One region of the Arthrobacter sp. 10T44 genome, then DNA from elsewhere that is predicted to be linked to it. Evidence: predicted binding sites of a transcription regulator. Region 1 holds the regulator's gene; the other holds the start of a gene.

Region 1 (7,692 bases):
CCGAAGACCGGACGCAGCGCCGACGCCGGGCACCCCGGCGAGTCCAGGGCGGTGTTCGGCAAGGCCCAGGCGATTTCGCGGCTGGATGAGGAACACAGCAGCTACGACGGCGACCAACAGGACCTCGAGGAGCGCCACGCGCTGCGCCGAACCGCAGGCCTGTCGACGGAACTCGAAGATGTCACCGAAGTCGAATACCGGCAGCTGCGCCTCGAGCGCGTTGTGCTTGCCGGGCTCTGGACAGAAGGCACCCTCGCCGATGCCGAGAACTCCCTGCGCGAACTGGCAGCCCTCGCGGAAACGGCCGGTTCCGAGGTGCTCGACGGGCTCGTCCAGCGCCGCGCCAAGCCCGACCCTGGCACCTTCCTGGGCTCCGGCAAGGCCCAGGAGCTCAAGGACATCGTGATGTCCACCGGCGCCGACACGGTGGTGGTCGACGCCGAACTCGCCCCCTCCCAGCGCCGCAGCCTGGAAGACATCGTCAAGGTCAAAGTCATCGACCGCACGGCCCTGATCCTGGACATCTTCGCCCAGCACGCCAAGAGCCGCGAGGGCAAGGCCCAGGTGGAACTGGCGCAGCTCGAATACCTGCTCCCGCGCCTGCGCGGCTGGGGTGAGTCGATGTCCCGCCAGGCCGGTGGCCAGGTGGGCGGCGCCGGAGCCGGCATGGGTTCGCGCGGCCCCGGTGAAACCAAGATCGAGCTGGACCGCCGCCGGATCCGCACCCGGATGGCCAAGCTGCGGCGCGAAATCGCCGCGATGAAGCCGGCCCGGGAAACGAAGCGGGCCAACCGGCGTCGTAATGCCGTGCCGTCGGTGGCGATCGCCGGCTACACCAACGCCGGTAAGTCCTCGCTGCTGAACCGCCTGACCGACGCCGGCGTCCTGGTGGAGAACGCCCTGTTCGCCACCCTGGACCCGACGGTCCGCAAGGCTGAAACCTCGGACGGCCTGGGGTACACCCTCGCCGACACCGTGGGCTTTGTCCGCTCGCTGCCGACCCAGCTGGTGGAGGCCTTCCGCTCCACCTTGGAGGAGGTCGCCGACTCGGACCTGATCCTGCACGTCGTCGACGTCTCCCACCCAGATCCGGAAGGCCAGATTGCGGCCGTCCGCAAGGTGTTCAGCGAAGTCGACGCCCGCAAGGTGCCGGAAATCATCGTCCTGAACAAGGCCGACGCCGCCGACCCGTTCGTGATCGAACGGCTCAAGCAGCGCGAACCGCGCCACGTTGTGGTCTCGGCCCGCACCGGGGAAGGCATCTCGGAGCTGCTCAAGGCCATTAGTGAGGGCATTCCGCGGCCCAGCGTCAAGATGGAACTGATGATCCCGTACAACCGCGGGGACCTGCTCAGCAAGCTGCACGAGACCGACGCCGAGATCATCAGCCTCGACCACGAGGAGACCGGCACCCGAGCCGTGGTGATGGTGCGCGAGGGGCTCGCGGCCGAACTGGATTCCTTCGTCAGCAATGACTGAACCAGCGGTGGCCGAGGGGGCGGCCGGTCCTTCCGAAAGCGCGCCGTCCCAAAGCGGCCCGGATAAAGCCAAGGTTAAAAGCGGCCCGTCCGGCGAGCAGTTCGTGGTTGAACTGCTCGACCGGGCGGTCGCCGGCATGGGCGGCCAGAGCCGCGACGGCCAGCACGAAATGGCAAGGCAGGTGGCGCGAGCGATCGAGACCGGCGACCACCTGCTGGTCCAGGCCGGCACCGGCACCGGCAAATCCCTGGCCTACCTGATTCCGCTGATCGCCCACTCGCTGGTCAGCGACAAGCCCACCCTTGTCTCCACCGCCACCCTGGCACTTCAGACCCAGATTGTCGGCAGGGACCTGCCCCGGCTGCTCAAGACCATCACCCCGGCCCTGGAGCGGCCGGTGAAGGTCGCACTGGTCAAGGGCCGGTCCAACTATGTCTGCCGCCATAAGCTCGAAGGCGGCTTCCCCTCCGAGGAACCGTCCGAGGGCCAACTGTTCTCCCTCGGCGAGGACACCTCGGTGCCGCACTTCGCAGCCGCGATGGGCGGCCCGTCCTCGCAACTCGGCAAGGAAGTGGTCCGGCTCCGCGAATGGGCCGAGGACACCCAGACCGGGGACCGCGACGAGCTCATGCCGGGCGTGACCGACCGTGCCTGGCGGCAGGTCTCCGTTACCTCCATGGAGTGCCTGGGCGCGCAGAAGTGCCCGCTCGCCGCCGAATGCTTCAGCGAACTCGCCCGCCAGAACGCAGCCGACGCCGATGTGGTGGTTACCAACCACGCCATGCTGGCCGTCAGCGCCTTCGAGGGCCTGGCCGTGCTGCCCGAATACGACGTCGTGGTGGTGGACGAGGCGCACGAACTGCAGGACCGGGTCACGGGCGCCGTGTCCGGCCAGCTCTCCGTGGCCATGGTCCACGCCGCCGCCTCCGGCGCCCGCAAGCACACCGGGATCACGGTGGATGCGCTCAACAACGCCGCGTCCAACCTTGAACTCGCCATCGAGGGCGTTCCCAGCGGCCTGATGCCGAACGGACTGAACAGCGAACAGCTCGACTGCGTGGACCAGCTGCGCGACGCCTGCCGCGCCGCGCTCTCCGACTCAAAGGGGGACAGCGCCAACACGGCCGACGGCGGCCGGCAGCTTGCGCGGTCCCGGCTGATGGTGATCCTGGAACTGTGCGAACGGCTCCTGGCCGCCAAGGAGAACCGCGAAGTGGTCTGGTTCTCCCGCAACAGCAGCTTCGACCCGCAACAGGGCTACTCGCAGCCCGATGACTCCGCGCCGGCCCTGATCAACATCGCCCCGCTCAGCGTCGCCGGTCGGCTCCGCGAGGGACTGTTCGCCGACCATACAGTCGTCCTGACATCGGCAACCCTGGCGATCGGTTCGGCTTTCGAGCCGGCGGCCGGAGGGCTCGGCCTAGTGGGCCCGGGCGCACCCAGCTGGACGGGCGTCGACGTCGGTTCGCCCTTCGAATATCCGAAGCAAGGCATCCTCTACGTTGCCAAGCACCTGCCCAAGCCCGGCCGGGGAACATCCCCGGAAGCCCTCGATGAGCTCGAGAAGCTGATCCGTGCCTCCGGCGGCGGCGCCCTGTGTCTCTTCTCTTCCCGGCGCGCCGCCGAGGAGGCGGCCGAAGCGATGCGTCCCCGGCTGGGCCTGAGCATTCTCTGCCAAGGCGAGTCGACCATGACCGCGCTCGTGAAGCAGTTCGCCGACGAGCCCGACACCTGTCTCTTTGGCACCATGTCGCTCTGGCAGGGCGTCGACGTGCCCGGGAACTCCTGCCGCCTGGTAGTGATCGACAGGATCCCGTTCCCGCGGCCAGACGATCCATTGATGACCGCCCGCTCCCGGGCTGTGGCCCAGTCCGGCGGCAACGGCTTCATGAGCGTCTCGGCGACCCACGCGGCCATCCGCCTCGCCCAGGGCGCCGGCCGGCTGATCCGTTCGACGTCGGACAAGGGCGTGGTGGCGGTCCTCGATTCCAGGCTGTCCACCGAACGGTACGGAGCGTTCCTGCGGGCCGCCCTGCCCCCCTTCTGGCCCACTACCGACACCTCGGTGGCCTTGGCCGCCCTGGAACGCCTCGCCAAGGAGAGCCCCGCCAAGCAGCCCGCCACGTAACCGGTGAAGCGGCCCGCCACGCAGGCTGCCGCCGGCCGTGGCCGGGCCGGGGGTATGTGGGCCGGCGCTTGCGTTCCCGCCCGCTTTTTCCGCGCCCGGGACCGGCACTGCCGGGTCACCGCGGCACCGCGCGGGCGGGCGCGCCGTCAGTGTGCCAAGAACCGGGCGGGAGCGCAGAAGGCCCCGTCCGGAACTGCGGACGGGGCCTTCGAGCTGCCGGGAGATGGGCCGGCCGGAGAGTGGTGTGGCAGGGGCGCTACAGGGAGCGCAGCACCGAGACGACCTTGCCCATAATGACGGCATGGTCGCCGAGGATCGGCTCGTACTGGGTGTTCTGCGGGAGCAGCCAGGTGTGGCCGTCCCGCTGGCGGAACGTCTTGACCGTTGCCTCGTCATCGAGCAGGGCGGCCACGATATCCCCATTGACGGCATCGTTCTGACGTCGGACGACGACCCAGTCGCCGTCGCAGATTGCGGCGTCGATCATCGAATCGCCTGCCACCCGGAGCATAAACAGTTCGCCGTGGCCCACCAGTTGGCGCGGCAGGGGCATCACGTCCTCCACCACCTGGTCGGCCAGGATCGGCCCGCCGGCGGCGATACGGCCCACGAACGGCACCATGGCCGTGTCCGTGGCGCTGGCAAGCTCCGAGACGGCGAGGCCGCCGACAGCCCGCAGGCCGCTGGACTTCTCCACGCCGGAAATCCTGGTCGTGCCTTCATCCAGTGTCAGCGGCATGAGGACTTCCATGGCGCGCGGCCGCTTGGGGTCGCGCCGCAGGTAGCCGAGCTTTTCCAGTTGCGAGAGCTGGTGGGTGACGCTGGAGAGGCTGGCGAGCCCGACCGTGTCGCCGATCTCGCGCATCGAGGGCGGGTAACCGTTGTCCGTCACGGAACGCTGGATGGTCTCCAGGATCTTTTTCTGCCGGACGGTCAGGCTTTTCGGCGCCCGGCCGGTTTGGGGGCTGCGCTGGGAAGCCCTCCCGCCGGCGGCTTGTGCTGCCATGTTCGCCATGCCTTTCCATTCCGCCCGGCCGCTGTGGCTACCGGGACCTGCCGAGCTGAAAATGTCAGACCCCGCTGATCAACTGATGTTCATCAACACAAGTGGTTGTCCTGTGATTCAAAAGTAGGCCAGCCAACAAGGTTTTTCAAACATTTGTTCTAGCGAGTCTCGACAATGTTCGTTCATAAGTGCTAAAACAGGAACAGCAAAGTTCGAATATGTGTTCGAAGCTTCACCCGTAGTCCGGTCCGCTGGTTTCGGTTCTGTGTTCGAAGTTTCGGGTTCGATGGTTCGCATTCAAGGTTTTGCGTTTGAAGGTTAGGCCGGTTGGCGGCAGGTACGAGGAGTACGCCGGGCGGCACAGGTATTTCCAGTGGCACAGATAGGTCCAGGAGGGCTCAGCTCATGTCAGCAGTAAGCGCTATTTCCGGTTCGCTGGTTTCCATCCCCATGGAGGCCGCACCCGCGGCACCAGCCCGGCAGGCTCGGCTGCGGCTGACCCGCCGCGGCCGGTTCGTCTTCTTCGGGCTGCCGCTGGTTCTGTTGGCCGTCCTCGTCCTGTCACTGTCCGGCTTCCTGAATGCTCCGGCCAAGGCCGCCGATTCGGCCGCGGAGCTCTCGCTCACCCCGACGGTCACCGTCACGGTCCAGCCGGGGGAGTCCCTCTGGGCCATCGCCGGTGCCGTCGCCCCGGAGCGCGACCCCCGTGACGTGGTCGCCGACATCGTTCAGCTCAACAACCTCGGAGCCGCCCGCGTCCTCCCCGGCCAGCAGCTCTACGTACCCTCGAAGTAAGCCCTACCCGGGCGAGTGGCGCGCCGGGCCATCGGTGCCGCCGGGCGGCCCTTCGCGGTCACAGTTTCGGGGCGGGGCCGGGTCTCACTTAAACTGGGCAAGTGACTGACCAGCTAGAGCGCCTCAACCGACTGCCCCTCCGGACCAATCTGCGGGGACTGCGCCCCTACGGTGCGCCCCAACTGGATGTCCCCATCCTGCTGAACGTCAACGAAAACACCCACGGAGTCCCGGCGGACGTCCGCGCCGCCATCGCCGCAGCCGTGACGGAGGCCGCTGCGGGACTGAACCGCTACCCGGACCGCGAGTTCACCGAACTGCGGGAAGCCCTCGCCGAGTATCTCGGCCACGGACTGGATGCCACGAACATCTGGGCAGCAAATGGTTCGAACGAAGTACTGCAGCAAATCCTCCAAGCCTTCGGTGGCCCGGGACGGACCGCGCTCGGCTTCCCTCCCACTTACTCGATGTACCCGCTGCTCGCCGCTGGCACAGACACCGAATACATCGTCGGTGTACGCGCCGAGGACTACGGGCTGAGCGCCGACTCGGCGGCCCGCCAGGTCCGGGAGCTGAAGCCCAATGTCGTCTTCCTCTGTTCGCCGAACAACCCCACCGGCACAGGCCTGGGGCTTGACGTGGTCGAGGCGGTCTACGAGGCCGGAGAAGCAAGCCAGACCATCGTCATCGTCGACGAGGCCTACCACGAGTTCGCCCACGACGGGACGCCCAGCGCCCTGGCGTTGCTGCCCGGCCGGGAGCGGCTGATCGTCTCACGCACCATGAGCAAGGCCTTCGCCCTGGCCGGCGCCCGGCTCGGCTACATGGCGGCGGCGCCGGAGGTGACGGATGCCCTGCGGCTGGTCCGGCTGCCGTATCACCTCTCCGCCATCACCCAGGCGACGGCGCTGGCCGCCCTGCACCACCGCGTCGCGCTGATGGCCGACGTCGAGGACATCAAGCGCCAGCGGGACCGGATCGTGACGGAGTTGACCCGGATGGGCCTCAAGCCGGCCGCTTCGGATTCGAACTACGTTTTCTTCGGCGGCCTCGAGAACCCGCACGAGACCTGGCAGGGTCTGCTCGACGCCGGCGTCCTCATCCGCGACGTCGGCATTCCCGGCCACCTCCGCGTGACCGCCGGAACTGAGACGGAAACCACAGCGTTTCTGGAAGCCCTGGAACGGATCCTGACCGGCCACGAAGTACAGTCCGCCTAGACTTAAGCCAGGACCCACGCACACCGCCCCGTTCGCCGGGCGCCCGCCACATCCAAAGGACACCCACATGAGCAACACCGGATCAGCCGCTGCCCGGACCGCACGCATGGAGCGGACCACCAGCGAATCCTCCGTCCTGGTCGAGATCAACCTGGACGGCACCGGCGTCTCGGACATCAGCACCTCGGTACCGTTCTACGACCACATGCTGACCGCGCTGAGCAAGCACTCGCTGATCGACATGACGGTCAAGGCCACGGGCGACACCCACATCGACGTCCACCACACCGTCGAAGACGTCGCCATCACCTTCGGCGAGGTCCTCCGCACGGCGCTGGGCAATAAGGCCGGCATCCGCCGCTTCGGCGAGGCCACGGTCCCGCTGGATGAGGCGCTCGCGCAGGCCGTCGTCGACGTCTCCGGCCGGCCCTACCTGGTACACGCCGGCGAACCGGCCGGCCAGGAATACCACCTGATCGGCGGACACTTCACCGGGTCCCTGACCCGGCACGTCTTCGAAGCCATCACCCTGCACGCCGGGATCTGCCTGCACATGAATGTCACTGCCGGCCGGGACCCGCACCACATCGTCGAGGCCCAGTTCAAGGCCTTCGCCCGTGCGCTCCGGGCCGCCGTGGAGCCGGATCCCCGCGTCGAGGGCATTCCCTCCACCAAGGGCGCACTGTGACCGGCAAGGTGCTCCGGGACGGCGCCATCATCGACCCCGACGCCGAGAGGAAGCCGGCTTCGCCGGAGGGCAAGCCCACCGTCACCGTGCTCGACTACGGTTCCGGCAACGTACGCTCGGCCGTCCGCGCCCTGGAACGCGCCGGGGCCGAGGTCATCCTCAGCTCCAAGCCCGAAGACGTGCTCAACGCCGACGGGCTCGTTGTCCCCGGCGTCGGTGCCTTCGAAACCGTCATGAACGAGCTCAAGGCCGTTGACGCCGTACGCATGATCGGCCGCCGCGTCGCCGGCGGCCGGCCCGTGCTCGCGATCTGCGTCGGGCTGCAGGTCCTGTTCGAAGCCGGCGTGGAACACGGCACCGTCGCCGAAGGCATGGG
Region 2 (7,692 bases), on a different contig from region 1:
GCTGCTTGTTCTTCTCGCTGCCGCGCCAATAGGCGGCCGACGAGCGGGTCAAGGCGAAGGCGTTGGAGATCAGCTTGGTGTTGGGCAGGTGCGGGCCGCGGCACAGGTCGCACCAGACGGTGGCGCCTTCCTTGCGCTCCACGTTGTCGTAGATGCTCAGCTCGCCGCCGCCCACCTCCACGCTGGAGCCGTCGGCGTCCGAGCCGGCGCCCTTGAGGCCGATCAGTTCCAGCTTGTAGGGCTCGTCCTTCATGGCTTCGCGGGCCTCGTCCTCGGAGACGACGCGGCGGACGAACTTCTGGTTCTGGTTGATGATCTTTTGCATCATCTTTTCCAGCTGGCGCAGGTCTTCCGGGGTGAACGGCTCCTCGACGTCGAAATCGAAGTAGAAGCCGTCGGTGATGTACGGGCCGATGCCGAGCTTGGCGTCGGGGCGCAACTGCTGCACGGCCTGGGCCATGACGTGAGCGGTGGAGTGGCGCAGGACGTTGAGGCCGTCCGGGGAATCGATGGTGACGCCTTCAATCGCCGCACCCTCGGGCAGCGGCTGGTCCAGGTCTTTCAGCTCGCCGTTGACGCGGGCCACAACGACGTCGCGGCGCTCAAAAAAGAGTTCCGCGCCGGTGGTCCCGGTAGTCACCTTGGTCTCTTCGCCGTCGACGATAAGGGTGATCTGCTGGGCATCTGACACGGGTGTCTCCTATTCAAAGTTAAGGCTTCGTAGCTTGTGGCGTACGGGGACCACAGCCAGCCTCGTCCATGCTATCGGGTTCCGGATAGGCCAACCAACGCGGCAGGCCGCCGGCCGACAGGCGTTTTGCCGCCGCTTAGCCGGAGAACCCGGTGATGGCCAGGGTCCGGCGGATCCCGTCCAGCGGGCCCTGGACCGGGTGCTCAGGACGGCCCTGCGCGGGGGCGGCAGCTCCGCCGGCGCCAGGCTCGGCAGCAGCCGTCCGGTTGGCGGCGGGCGCCGGGAAGGGCAGCGTCTCGGTCCGACTGAGGTCCCAGGCCATCGAGGCGCTGACGCTGATGCCCCGCGGCCCGGTCCGCCGGGTGGTACCGCGGATCAACAGCAGCCGGGTGCCGAACAGCAGCGGACCGGACTGTTCCTGGGCCTCATGGAAGAAGACCGAGTCCACGCAGCCGGTGCCGTCATCGATGCTGATGAACACCACCCGCCTGCCGCCGCGCATCGGCGGGGTCTGGGTGGCCACCCGCACCCCGGCCACCAGCACCTCGGTACCGTTGCGCAGTCCCAGCAGCTTGTCCGCCGTCGTAACGCCCAGCCGGTCCAGCAAGGGGCGGTGGCTGTCCATCAGGTGTCCGCTGACATCCAGGGCCAACAGGTCCAGTTCGGCGCGCACTGTTTCCACCAGCGTAGGGGCCGGCAGGCCGCCCTTCAGGTTTTTGAGCTCGACGTCGCCCAGCGGCAAGGCCAACTGCCCCTCGATGACCTCGACCCCCTTGCGCTGCGGCCTGCCCTGCAGCTGCTGCAGGTGCTGGACCAGGTCGGCCCGGTTGGCGGTGCTGCCGGAGGAGCGGTGCAGCGAGTCGAAGGCGCCCAGTTGCGCCAGGCGCTGGATGCTCGGCTTGCTGAGCCGGGTGCGGGCACGCAGATCCGCGAGGGAATCATAGGGCTGGCCGGCCACAATCCGTTTCAGCTCGGCCCCGGAAAGCCCGAAAATGCCGTTCAGGCTCAGCCGGATGCCGAGCTTGCCCCGGTTCGGGCCGGTGTCCACCCGTTCCACCCGGTATTCGGCGTGGCTGCGGTTGATGTCCAGCGGCAGGATGGGGATCCCCAGCCGCCGGGCTTCGGCCACCAGCAGCCGCTTGGGGTACATCCCCGGGTCGTGTTCCCAGAGCCCGGCCAGGAAGGCTTCGGGGTGGTGGGTCTTGAGCCAGGCGGACTGGTAGGTGGGCACGGCGAAGGCGGCGCCGTGGGCCTTGCAGAAGCCGAAGCTGCCAAAGGCTTTCAGCGTCCCCCAGACCTTGTCCACCACCTCGGGGGTGTAGTTCCGGGCCCGGGCTTCGCGGCGGAAGAATTCCTCCACCCGTCCCTCGAGCACCTCGTTGCCGAGGGCCCGCCGGAATTCATCGGCCCGGGCCAGCCCGCAGCCGGTCATGACGTCGAAGGTTTTGAGGATCTGCTCATGGAAGACGGTGACGCCGTGCGTCTCCTGCAGCACCGGCTTGAGGTCCGGGTGCGGGTAGACCTCCGGCGCGAAGCCGTGCCGGTGTTCCAGGAAGGGCCGGACCATGTCCGACTTCATCGGCCCCGGCCGGAACAGCGAGATGTCGATGATGAGGTCGTTGAATTCCCGGGGCGCCAGCTTGCCGATGAGTTCCCGCTGGCCCGGGGATTCGATCTGGAAGCAGCCCAGGGTGTGGGTGCTGCGGATCAGCTCATAGGTGGGTTCGTCGTCGAGCGGGACGGCGTTGAGGTCGATGCGGCCGTCGGCTGCGATGTAGTCCGGGCCGGAGCCGTCCGGGCCTGCGGGGTGGCGGCCGGCCGCCACCACCTCGGCCTTGGACGGGTGCAGCCGGATCACCTCCCGGACCGCGAACGCCATGGCACTCTGCATCCGGACGCCAAGGACATCGAGCTTGAGCATGCCCATCGGATCCATGTCGTGCTTGTCGAACTGGCTCATCGGCAGGCCCAGGCCGCTGGGCTGCACGGGGGTGCGGTCCAGCAGTGTCGCATCGCCCAGGATGACCCCGCAGGGATGCATCGAGATGTGCCGCGGCAGCCGGTCCAGCCGTTCGGTCAGGTCCACCAACAGGTCCAGCTGCTGGTTTTCGGTGAAGTCCCGCTGCTCCACCCGGCCGGCGAATTCCTTCAGCTCCGGCTTCTCCACCAGGGCCTCACGGAAGTTCCGGGCCGAAAACCGCCACAGCTGTTTGGCGATCTCGTCGATGTCGCCGCCGTCCATGCCGAGGGCCAGGCCGGCGTCGCGGACGGCCCCGCGGGCGCGGTAGCCGTTCTGCATGCTCATCAGCGTGACGCGTTCGGAGCCGAAGCGCTCAAAGATCCTCCGGTAGACGTTGTGCCGTTCGGCGCTTTCGACGTCGATGTCGATGTCCGGCAGGGTGGCGCGGTCCCGGGACAAGAATCGTTCAAAGATGAGGTCGTGCTGCAGCGGGTTGACCTGGCTGACATCGATCAGGAAGTTGACCAGGCTGGAGGCGCCCGAGCCGCGGGCTGCCGCCCGGACCCCCATGTCCAGGATCATCCGGGACACTTCGGCCACCGTCAGGAAATAGGAGGCAAAACCAAGACTGTCGATGATCCGCAGTTCGTGCTCCAGCCGGGCGCGCATTTCTTCGGCTGGCTTGCCGGCGATCCCGGGGAAGCGCCGGCTGATGCCGGCCTCGCAGCGCTGCGTGAGTTCCACGAGCGGGTCCCCCGCAATTCCGATCACCGAGGCCTCCGGGACCACGGGCTGCTTCCATCCCATGTCCGTGACCGGATCCATCCGGCAGCGGTCCGCGAGCGCCTCGGTGTGTGCCAGCAGGCTCTTGAGGTCCGCGGCGCCGTAGCCGGCGGCGTGCATGATTTCCTGGCCCAGCCGCAGCATCTGCGCGGAGGATTTCAGCCAGGCCTGCCCGTTGGGTTGCAGCTGCGGCGCGGCGGAGAGCTCGGGAAGGGATTTCAGTGTCCGGGCGGAGTCCAGCACGTCCGCCGTCGCGGCACCGTCCTCGGCACAGTAGCGCACGGCGTTGCTCAGCACCGCGGGGACTGCGTGTTCCGCGGCGAGCTTGAGCATTCGCACCGCGTGGGCCGTGCTCAGCGGCTCGCCGGGCGGGCTGAGCTGCGAGACGACCTCAGCGGCGAGAGTTCCCGCCGGCATGGCGTCCAGCCAGCGCTTGAAGAGCGTGCGGGGCCGGAGGTAGCGCCGGCCGCCCATCGCGCGGCCGACGTCGGAGTCCGGGCCGATCAGCACGGTCAGCACCGGTTCGAGGGTCTGCGGGTCGAGGGCACGGGAGGCCAGTTCCGCCCTGGTCACGGCGACGGGCACCGTTCCTCCGGCCTTGCCCGTGGTGCGGGCGTGGGCGTCGGAGACCAGCCGGCACAGCGCCCGGTAGCCGGCGCCGCGGTTGTGCCCGTGCGCCAGTACGACGACGCGGCCGCCGAGCTGGGTTCGGAGGTCGCCGTCGTCGTCGAAGACTGCCAGGTCCACCCCCACGACTGGGTCAAGCCCTGCCGCCATGCAGGCTTTCAGGTGCTTGACCGTGCCGTAAAGCCCGTCACGGTCCGTGCAGGCGAGCGCCGTGGCCCCGTCCGCGGCGGCGGCAGCAGCCAGTTCCTCCGGCCAGGACACCCCGTAATGGGCGCTGAAGGCGGTGGCAACGTGCAGGTGGGTGAAGCTCATGCCGACTCGGGCTTCCTGATAGTGCGCAGGGCATCGTGGATCCGCAGCAGCCGCCAGCGACCGCTGCCCAGATGACGGCTCAGGTCCAGGGTGAGGGTGTCCTCCGGGTTACCGGCGTCCCGGACCTGGATCCGCCAGATCTCGTGGTCCACCAGTCCCGGGCCGCTGCCCAGCGGAGCCCGCTGCTCCTCGGCCCACCACTGCCGCCGCTCAAACCAGCGGACCGGTTCGGCGCAGACGTCGTAGTGCCGGCCGCCCCAGGCAAGGGACAGCGGCTGGCCGGACGGGGTGCACGCGACGTCCACCGACTCGCTGAACATCCCCATGGTGCCTCCCGGAATACGCTGACCTCTGGCAAGAATCTTGAGAGGGTATTCGAATATATCTTCGAACAATTCAAGTCTACGCCGGGCCCGGGACAAAACCTAGATGGGGGTGGACGGACGCAAGCGCAGGTAGCAGGATTGAGCTATGAGCTCCCATAGCGCACTCCTGAAGCACGTAAGCATCGCCGCCAAGGATTCAACCTTGGTGGCGAAGTTCGATATAGACGGGAATATCCCGAGTTCCGGGGCCTATGTGGTGGGGCTCGTGGCGGCCACCCCGGACCATTCGCACCAGCGCCGGATGGAAATCGAGTTCATGAACGGCGAGGCAGTTTCTTTCTTCTGTTTCAGCCATGACGGCACGGAAGAGAACTTCGACCTCAAGGGTGTGGAGCACTCCGGCAACACCATCACCGGCAACTTTCCGCTGAGCACGGTGATGGGGCTGGCCAAGGGCCATCTGATGACGGCCTACAGCGATTGTGAGGGCCGGGAGTACCAGGCCAACGTGCCCGTCGAAGAGTCGCTCTAGCTGAGTCGACCAGCCCTAGCTGGAAGCTTTGTAGACGTCCAGCTCAAGCCGGATGAAGGCATCGATCATGGCCCGGTAGGTCTGTTCGACGATCTCGGTGTCGATGTCCTTCTGCTCAGCCGTCGCCTTGACGTGTTCTAGGACCCGCTCCACGCGGCCGGGCGCCCGCACCTCGGCACTGTCCGCCTTCAGGGTGCCGGCAATCCGGATAAGCCGTTCGCGCCGGCCGATCAGCGCGACGATCTGTTCGTCCACCTCGTCGACCGCCACCCGCACGGCGGCGAGTTGTTCCTTATCGGCCTGGGCGTCTTTGGCGTCACGGTGATGTGTGGACATGTGCATGACAGTATCGAACGATGCAACCACGAGTCGACTTCATCTCATTGGGTGTCCGCAGCGTTGACGCCTCGCGCCGCTTCTACGTGGAGGGCCTCGGGTGGCCGGTCCACCGGGAGGTTTCCGGCGAGGTGCTCTTCCTGCAGGTCAACCACGGGCTTATCCTCTCGCTCTGGGACGCCGGGCAGATGCAGGCCGAGGCCGCCACCGATCCCCCGGCCGGCATCCCCTGCATCACCCTGAGCCACAACGTGGGCAGCGCTGACGAGGTGGACCAGGCGATGCGCCAGGCGGAGGCCGCCGGCGCCGTCGTCGTGGCCGCGCCGAAGACCCAGCCCTGGGGCGGCTATACGGGCTACTTCGCGGACCCGGACGGTTTCCGCTGGGAGGTCGCCTTCAACCCCACTTGGACGGTCGACGCCGGCGGCAAGGTCACGGTCTAGTCGCCGCCGATGACCTGGCTCGAAAACACTTCTGCAGACGGGCCGCCCGCTGCGACGAATTCTTTCAAAAGGGCAAGCCCCACTGAAAGCGGCAGGGAGAGTCTTCCCCGGTACTGGGGCTCGAGCATTGTTTCCGGCGACGATCCCCATTCGCTCGGTTCACCCACAAGCCTGGTGAATGTCCGTCCGCGAACGAACGGTCTCTCGAGTTTCCCCGTCATCCGCTGTTCCAGAACGTGCGAGTCCACGGAGAGCAAACTCAATGTCATGAGTTCGGGACGCGCCGCCTTTTCAAGCCAGCGTCCGAAGCCTAGGAAGTAGCTCTCTTGGATCTCATTGGCCAGAACTCCAGCTTCTTCCTGCAACTCACGGTTGGCCCCGTTGGCCGCCAGTTCCGCCAAGGGAAGCGAAGCGCGGCCCTGAAAATCCTTGGGCTCCAGCGCACCCGAGCCACTCGGAGCCAACTGACCGCCGCTGTTTAGGTTATGAATTCCTTGATCCACTATGAGCAGCTTGCCATCGCTCGTGAATGCCATGACTGAGGTCCCCACCACGTTTACAAGCCATGAGTCGTGGAAGTCCCTGAGCGCCCCGCGTCGGGTAATGAAAAGCCTTCGTCCGTGGTCTTCGGTGAAACGACCGGCCTGGCTTACGTCGTGGAGCGCAAGCTGGTCCGTTGCGATGTGCTGAAAGTAGGTTGCGGGCTGAAAATCTATCCAGCGAGGCAGCTCAGACGCAGCCGGCCCTACCCCAACGTTCGAGTTCCATCCAAGGATAGGCCCGTCAAAGACATGCCTAACCTTGATCTTGTCGTCGAGAAAGCGTTGGCCGAGGGCGCTCAGGGACGGGGGCATCGTGAACGGTTTGGATTCCAGTCGCGCCTCCAGTCCGTCCTGTATGGCCGAGCTCACCAAGTCGTCCGAGAGGAAGGATCCGTGCGGGAACTTGCGATAGGTGAACCGACCGTGGCTGCTAGTCGTCGGCACGAAACTTTCGAAGGAATCGCTAATGCGCGGTTCAAACACCGTCGAGGCAACGGAGCGACGGTGGGCACGCACCTCCATGTACAACAAGGCAAATGAGATTGCCGCCAGGAGCACGTTGATCCATTCCGGGATGGTAATCCATACGCCGAGAAGGCCCATCACAGCGAGTACGGTGCTTAGGATGATCCACCGCAGCCCACTCGCTTTTCGCCTTATTCGAAAGACCGCGGTAGCCGACTCACGACCCAAAATTGTCACCATTGCCCCCCATGGCAGAACCAGATTCTAATCGAGTCAAATGTACCTTTGTCTCGGCCCTGCAGAGCCAAACATGGCCGGGAACGGAGCCAAGCCTGCCGGCCCGTCCGCTAAAACAGGCTGCCGACCGGCTCGATCAGCTCCGGGGAGTCATTCTTGACGTTCCCGACGGCGGTGCCGACGGCGTCGATCCTCCAGCCCTCGGCGACGTCGTGCGCGCCGGCGCGGACCAGCCCAACCAGCGCGGCGGCGTCTTCCGCCTGCGGATCCAGCCAGGTCTCCATGGTCCTGCGGTCCATCGGCAGCGGGACGCGGTCGTGCAGGGCCGTCAGTTCCGCCAGCATGCCGTCCGCGTAGCCCTCCGGCGGAGAATCGGTGGTGAGGATCGACGTCGAGAGCAGCCAGCGCCCCGGGTCCCCCTCGGTCTTTGACGGGTCC

What was found. Region 1 encodes LexA, which represses DNA repair genes until DNA is damaged. Its sites were predicted from a motif close to TCGAACANNTGTTCGA; they were not measured.
Region 2: a site for LexA is predicted at 4,749-4,764, ahead of AC1DBL_RS05730 (DUF6504 family protein). Genes of this name have one in related genera too.

The regions. Positions count from the first base shown of each region.
Region 1 covers NZ_JBFTGT010000012.1:47,859-55,550, reverse strand. Annotated here, with positions in the region: gene hflX (GTPase HflX) at 1-1,479, shown strand, start outside; gene AC1DBL_RS16035 (ATP-dependent DNA helicase) at 1,472-3,607, shown strand; gene lexA (transcriptional repressor LexA) at 3,864-4,613, opposite strand; gene AC1DBL_RS16025 (LysM peptidoglycan-binding domain-containing protein) at 5,064-5,408, shown strand; gene AC1DBL_RS16020 (histidinol-phosphate transaminase) at 5,510-6,628, shown strand; gene hisB (imidazoleglycerol-phosphate dehydratase HisB) at 6,696-7,316, shown strand; gene hisH (imidazole glycerol phosphate synthase subunit HisH) at 7,313-7,692, shown strand, end outside.
Region 2 covers NZ_JBFTGT010000002.1:255,220-262,911, reverse strand. Annotated here, with positions in the region: gene thrS (threonine--tRNA ligase) at 1-691, opposite strand, end outside; gene AC1DBL_RS05735 (DNA polymerase III subunit alpha) at 828-4,373, opposite strand; gene AC1DBL_RS05730 (DUF6504 family protein) at 4,370-4,699, opposite strand; gene AC1DBL_RS05725 (hypothetical protein) at 4,845-5,231, shown strand; gene AC1DBL_RS05720 (chorismate mutase) at 5,247-5,573, opposite strand; gene AC1DBL_RS05715 (VOC family protein) at 5,588-6,010, shown strand; gene AC1DBL_RS05710 (hypothetical protein) at 6,007-7,158, opposite strand; gene AC1DBL_RS05705 (SOS response-associated peptidase) at 7,365-7,692, opposite strand, start outside.